One region of the Arthrobacter sp. PM3 genome, then DNA from elsewhere that is predicted to be linked to it. Evidence: riboswitches for the same ligand, from Rfam matches in the RefSeq annotation. Region 1 holds a riboswitch; the other holds the start of a gene.
What was found. A riboswitch is a leader RNA that binds a small molecule or an ion and turns the genes downstream of it on or off. The one in region 1 is predicted to bind glycine.

Region 1 (3,410 bases):
GCGTCTCGGAGCGGTGCGTGTTGAACACCGGGTGCTGCAGGTAGTCGGACGTGCGCAGCACCGTCCCGGGCAGCTCGAAGCCCTTGGCTTCCACGACCGGACCGGCTCCAAAGGCGACGACCACCGCGGAGAGGACCTCCGGCGTCGTGGTTTCATCGACTGACACGCCGACTGTGTCCGCGTCGATGAGCCGCAGGTTGATGCCGCGGGCGTCGGCGGCGGCGATGACCTTGGCGGCCTTGCCCGGCACGCGGACCGTGAGGGTGTCGAAGAAGGAGTCGCTCACCAGTTCGCGGCCGACGATCTTCAGCGTGGCGGCGAGGGCGCGGGCATTGTTGTGGACGGTCTCGGCGATCGCCTTCAGCCCGTCGGGGCCGTGGTAGACGGCGTAGAACGAGGACACGATTGCCAGCAGGGCCTGCGCGGTGCAGATGTTGGACGTGGCCTTCTCGCGGCGGATGTGCTGCTCGCGGGTCTGCAGCGCCAGGCGGTAGGCCGGGACGCCGGCGTTGTCCTTGGAGACGCCGACAATGCGGCCGGGGAGGGTGCGTTCCATGCCCTCGCGCACCGCCATGTACGCGGCGTGCGGGCCGCCGAAGAACAGCGGCACGCCGAAGCGCTGCGTGGAGCCGACGGCGATGTCCGCGCCCTGCTCACCCGGAGGGGTGATGAGCGTGAGAGCCAGGAGGTCGGCGGCGACGGTGACGAGGGCGCCGCGTTCCTTCGCCTCGGCGATCACCGCGGACTGGTCCCACACCCGGCCGGAGACGCCGGGCTGCTGCAGCACGATGCCGTTGATGACGCCCTCGGGCAGGCCCTTGGAAAGATCCGCGACCTCGACCTCGAAGCCCAGCGCCTCGGCGCGGCCCTTGACGATCGCGATGGTCTGCGGCAGGCAGTCGGCGTCCAGGACGGTCTTGCCGTCATGGGCCGTCTTGTCCTTGTTCGCGCGGCGCATCATCAGCACGGCCTCGGCCACGGCGGTGGCCTCGTCAAGGAGGGAGGCATTGGCGACCGGGAGCGCGGTGAGGTCCTGGACCATGGTCTGGAAGTTCAGCAGCGCCTCGAGCCGTCCCTGGGAAATCTCCGGCTGGTAGGGGGTGTAGGCGGTGTACCAGGCCGGGGCCTCGAGGATGTTGCGGCGGATCACCGCCGGGGTCACGGTGTCGTAATAGCCCTGCCCGATCATCTGCACGGCCGTCTTGTTCTTCGCCGCCAGCTTGCGCAGCTCGGCGAGGACCTCAACCTCACTGAGGGCCGCGGCGAGCGCGAGGTCGGAGTCCTGGCGGATGTCCTTCGGGACGGCGGTGTCCACCAGCGCGTCGACGGTGTCGTAGCCGACGGCTTTGAGCATGGTGTCGACGTCGGACTGGCGGCGGGCGCCGATGTGCCGGTCGGCAAAATTGGATGTAAGAGAATGAATCGTCAAGAGGAACTCCAAGGTATGGCCGACGCATTGCGCCGGAGGGGACCGGGTTCCTCCCCGCTCTGTATTGGACCTGAGAGATTCCGCAGACGCTCGTCCGCTTGCACCGTCGGTGAGCCAGGCGCCACATAACGCGCTGGCTGCTTTCCAGAGTTGCCTAGCCGCGGCGGTACATGGGCCTGAGAGATTCCTGGGGAGGATTTGCTCCTACGGCGCCTGCCCGGATGATGTCGGGGAGGACTCTCCCGCCACGGTTCGAAAGGCATATTCAAATGTTGGTGATTCGGATCACACGGTACACACAATTCCCGTGCCGCGCAAAATTTGGGACGCGGCGCCGCGAAACAATTTTGGGGGCTTGACTTTCCGGCGTGAGCCAGCCCACACTGAATCGGCCGGCCGATGCTGTGGCAGCGGGCGCCGGCCGCGGCCCCTGCGGTCCCGGCATTCGGGCGCAGGAGCCGCGGAAAACGTAGTGTTGCGCGGACCTGTTGTCCGCACGGCGGCGATTTCCGCAAGCCTCAAAAATGAACATGCCAACGATCTGCGGCGGGAGAGTCCTGCCGGTACATGCAGCAGGCGCCGTAGGAGCAAATCCTCCCCAGGAATCTCTCAGGCCCCCGTACCGCCGCGGCGAGGCAACTCTGGAAAGCAGCAGGTACGTCATCAAGGCGCACTGCTCACCGACGGTGCAAGCGTCTCCTGCAGGAGCAGGAGGCGCGGAAACTCTCAGGTCCAAGACAGAGCGGGGAGGAACCCGAATCATCGTGGCTGAAATGCCACTTGAACGATGGAGTTCCTCATGACGATTCAGCGACCACCTTCTTCTGAGGTTGAAGCTCCCCACCTTGAGCGGCAGCTCAGCAACCGGCACATCCAGCTGATCGCGATCGGCGGCGCCATTGGAACGGGCCTGTTCATGGGCTCGGGTAAGACTATCTCGGCAGCCGGACCCTCGGTCATTTTTGTCTACATGATCATCGGCTTCATGTTGTTCTTCGTCATGCGGGCCATGGGCGAGCTGCTCCTGTCCAACCTGCACTACAAATCCTTCAGTGACTTCGCCGCGGATCTGCTCGGTCCGTGGGCGGGATTCTTCACGGGCTGGACGTATTGGTTCTGTTGGGTGATCACCGGAATCGCGGATGTCATTGCCATCGCCGGGTATTCCCAGGAACTGTGGCCCGGCCTGCCCCTGTGGATCCCGGGCCTGGTCACCATCGCCATCCTCCTGCTGCTGAACCTCACCACAGTCAAGGCTTTCGGCGAAACCGAGTTCTGGTTCGCACTCATCAAGATCGTCGCGATCGTGGCACTGATCGTGGTGGGTCTGTTCATGATCTTCAGCGGGTTCAGCTCTGCGGCCGGACCGGCCTCCTTCAGCAACCTGTGGAGCCACGGGGGCTTCTTCCCGAACGAGTTTATGGGCTTCGTGGCCGGCTTCCAGATTGCCGTGTTCGCATTCGTCGGCATTGAGCTGGTGGGCACCACGGCGGCGGAGGCCAAGGATCCGGAGAAGAACCTCCCCAAGGCCATCAACTCCATTCCGGTACGTGTACTTCTCTTCTACGTCGGGGCCCTCATCATCCTGATGTCCGTTATCCCCTGGACCGAGTTCGCCGCCGGCCACAGCCCCTTCATCGCCATGTTCTCCCTGGCGGGCCTCGGCGCCGCCGCCACCGTGGTCAACCTGGTGGTCCTCACTTCGGCGATGTCTTCAGCCAACTCCGGCATCTACTCCACGTCCCGCATGGTCTACGGGCTCGCCCAGGAAGGCGACGCGCCGGCCCGCTTCGGCAACCTGTCCCGCCGCAAGGTCCCGCAGAACGCCCTCTTCCTCTCCTGCGTGCTCCTGCTCTCTGGAGTCGTCCTGATGTATGCGGGGGAGAACATCGGCAAGGCCTTCGAAATGGTCACCACGGTTTCTGCCGTCTGCTTTGTCTTCGTCTGGTCCATCATCCTGGCCAGCTACCTGGCCTTCCGC
Region 2 (3,410 bases), 1.2 Mb from region 1:
TGGGTGGACGGGTAGGTGATCATGATTGCCGACAGGGCGTCCTTGTTGGCCTCGATCTTCGCGGTCAGGTCCGCGTGGTCGATCGTGCCGTCGGAGGCGGTGGCCACGACGACGACCTTCATGCCGGCCAGCACGGCCGAGGCGGCGTTGGTGCCGTGCGCCGAGGCCGGGATCAGGCAGATATTGCGCTGCGCGTCGCCGCGGGAGAGGTGGTAGCCGCGGATGGCCAGCAGGCCGGCGAGTTCGCCCTGGGAGCCGGCGTTGGGCTGGATGGAGACCTGGTCGTACCCGGTGATCTCGGTCAGCTGGGCCTCAAGGTCCGCGATGAGTTCCCGCCAGCCCTCGGTCTGCGAGTCCGGGGCGAACGGGTGGATGGAGGCGAACTCCGGCCAGGAAATGGCTTCCATCTCGGCCGTGGCGTTCAGCTTCATGGTGCACGAACCCAGCGGGATCATGGTCCGGTCCAGGGCCAGGTCACGGTCCGAGAGGCGGCGGATGTAGCGCAGCAGCTGCGTCTCGGAGCGGTGCGTGTTGAACACCGGGTGCTGCAGGTAGTCGGACGTGCGCTCGACGGCGGGGTCCAGGCCGAACCCTTCAGAAGTGTCGGTGACAGACGCGCCGAACGCGGCGATGACGTCAGCAACGATGTGCACAGTCGTGGCCTCGTCGGCGGAGATTCCGACGGTGTCGGCGTCGATGGCCCGCAGGTTGACGCCCTTGGCCTCGGCGGCGGCGATGATCTCTGCTGCCCGGCCCGGCACGGAGACGGTGATGGTGTCGAAGAAGGAGGTGTGCAGCACGTCCAGGCCGGCGGCCTTCAGCGAGGCGGCGATGGTCCTGGCGTGGACGTGGACTGATTGGGCGATGGCCTTCAGCCCGTCGGGGCCGTGGTAGACGGCGTAGAACGAGGACACGATTGCCAGCAGGGCCTGCGCGGTGCAGATGTTGGACGTGGCCTTCTCACGGCGGATGTGCTGCTCGCGGGTCTGCAGCGCCAGCCGGTAGGCCGGGACGCCGGCGTTGTCCTTGGAGACGCCCACGAGGCGGCCGGGCATGGAACGCTCAAGGCCCTTCTGGACGGCCATGTACGCCGCGTGCGGGCCGCCGAAGAACAGCGGCACGCCGAAACGCTGCGCGGAGCCGACCGCGATGTCCGCGCCCTGCTCACCCGGAGGGGTGATGAGCGTGAGAGCCAGGAGGTCGGCGGCGACGGTGACGAGGGCGCCGCGTTCCTTGGCCTCGGCGATCACAGCGGACTGGTCCCACACCCGGCCGGAGACGCCGGGCTGCTGCAGCACGATGCCGTTGATGACGCCCTCGGGCAGGCCCTTGGAAAGATCCGCGACCTCGACTTCGAAGCCCAGCGCCTCGGCGCGGCCCTTGACGATCGCGATGGTCTGCGGCAGGCAGTCGGCGTCCAGGACGGTCTTGCCGTCATGGGCCGTCTTGTCCTTGTTCGCGCGGCGCATCATCAGCACGGCCTCGGCCACGGCGGTGGCTTCATCCAGCAGCGAGGCGTTGGCGATCGGCAGGCCGACGAGGTCCTGGACCATGGTCTGGAAGTTCAGCAGCGCCTCGAGCCGGCCCTGGGAGATTTCCGGCTGGTACGGCGTGTAGGCGGTGTACCAGGCCGGGGCCTCGAGGATGTTGCGGCGGATCACCGCCGGGGTCACGGTGTCGTAATAGCCCTGCCCGATCATCTGCACGGCCGTCTTGTTCTTCGCCGCCAGCTTGCGCAGCTCGGCGAGGACCTCAACCTCACTGAGGGCCGCGGCGAGCGCGAGGTCGGAGTCCTGGCGGATGTCCTTCGGGACGGCGGTGTCCACCAGCGCGTCGACGGTGTCGTGGCCGACAGCCTTCAGCATGGTGTCGACGTCGGACTGGCGGCGGGCGCCGATGTGCCGGTCGACGAAGGACGTGGACGCTGGGGTAACAGTCACAAGGAACTCCATAACTCAGGCGGCGCAGGGTACGCCACAGTGATTCGGGTTCCTCCCCACTCTGTATTGGACCTGAGAGTTTCCGCGGACGCTTATCCGCTTGCACCGTCGGTGAGCACAGCATGTCCGAAAGACAGCCTGCTACTTTCCAGAGATGCCTTGCCGCGGCGGTACATGGGCCTGAGAGATTCCTGGGGAGGATTTGCTCCTACGGCGCCTGCTTGTACCTACTTGCAGGACTCTCCCGCCGCAGATCAAAGGCGTATTCAATTTGAATTTAATTCGGGGGTGACAGCTGTCACAGCCTCCATTGTCCTATGCCGGACGCGCGTCCGCAAACTCCCGGCCGTCGCCGCTCCGGGGTTACCTGCGGTGTGCCGGCGGCCTCAGTCGCGCAGCCGTTCGACGGCGGCCAGGAGACTCTCAACCTCCGCCTCAATCGCACCGGGCGGGCCGCCGGGCCCCCGGCCCAGCATGGCGTTGAAGTACAGCCCGTCCCCCATATAGAGGACGGCTTTCGCCATGGCCGGTCCGACGTCGGCCGCCAGCAGTTCCAGCCAACTGGCCTGGCCCGCGGCGAAGCGGCGCTGGGTTTCCTCGTGCGCCACCTCCGCGAGCCGGGTGGCCGCCACGAAGACCCGGTCCATGGGCGTGTCCGCCCACACCGAGGACTTGATGAAGTACGCCGCCGCCCCCTCCGGCGCGGCGGCCATGGCCGCGACGTCCGCCGCCAGGTGCCGGTCCAGCCGCTCCAGCAGGACCGTGATCATCGCCTCTTTGGTCGGGAAATGGTAGAGCAGGCCACCCTTGGAGACGCCGGCCCGCCGCGCGACCGCATCGAGGGTGGCAGCGCGCTCCCCCACCTCGATCAGCAGGGATTCAAAGGCGTCGAGGACGGCCTCGCGGGCCACGGGTTTCCTGGGCATGGTTCCCATCATGCCTGCCGTGGCGGGCATTTTCCGATTTCATCACCGCCATTTCGTAACTGTACCGTCCAGACGGTACAGTTATATTTCATGAGCACTGCATCGATCACCGCATCCGCCGGCAACCCGGCAGCCATCGGCCCCCGCGCGCCCTGGCGCGACTGGGTGGCGTTGGCCCTGCTGATGTTCCCCGTCCTGCTTGTGGCGGTGGACAACACCGCCCTGACGTTCGCGCTGCCGGCCATCGCGCGCAGCCTGGATGCCTCCGGCGTGGAACTGCTGTGGATTGTTGACGCCTATCCGCTGGTCCTGGCCGGACTGCTGGTGGCGATGGGCAGCCTCGGCGACAGGATCGGACGGCGCCGGCTCCTGTTCGTCGGCGGGGCGGGCTTCGCCGCGGTGTCGGCCGCCACGGCGTTTGCACCGAGTGCCGAATGGCTGATCGCCGGCCGTGCCGGCCTGGGCTTCTTCGGCGCCATGCTCATGCCATCCACCCTCTCCCTGATCCGGAACATCTTTCCGCAGCCCAACCGGCGCCGGCTGG

Region 2: linked by a shared signal. The riboswitch ahead of gcvP (aminomethyl-transferring glycine dehydrogenase) and the one ahead of cycA (D-serine/D-alanine/glycine transporter) in region 1 are both predicted to bind glycine.

Annotation. Positions count from the first base shown of each region.
Region 1 is NZ_CP022314.1:1,114,972-1,118,381, reverse strand. Features, by position in the region: gene gcvP (aminomethyl-transferring glycine dehydrogenase) at 1-1,441, opposite strand, end outside; glycine riboswitch at 1,584-1,684, opposite strand; glycine riboswitch at 1,967-2,064, shown strand; gene cycA (D-serine/D-alanine/glycine transporter) at 2,229-3,410, shown strand, end outside.
Region 2 is NZ_CP022314.1:2,316,044-2,319,453, reverse strand. Features, by position in the region: gene gcvP (aminomethyl-transferring glycine dehydrogenase) at 1-1,952, opposite strand, end outside; glycine riboswitch at 2,099-2,197, opposite strand; gene CFN17_RS10690 (TetR/AcrR family transcriptional regulator) at 2,327-2,866, opposite strand; gene CFN17_RS10685 (MFS transporter) at 2,957-3,410, shown strand, end outside.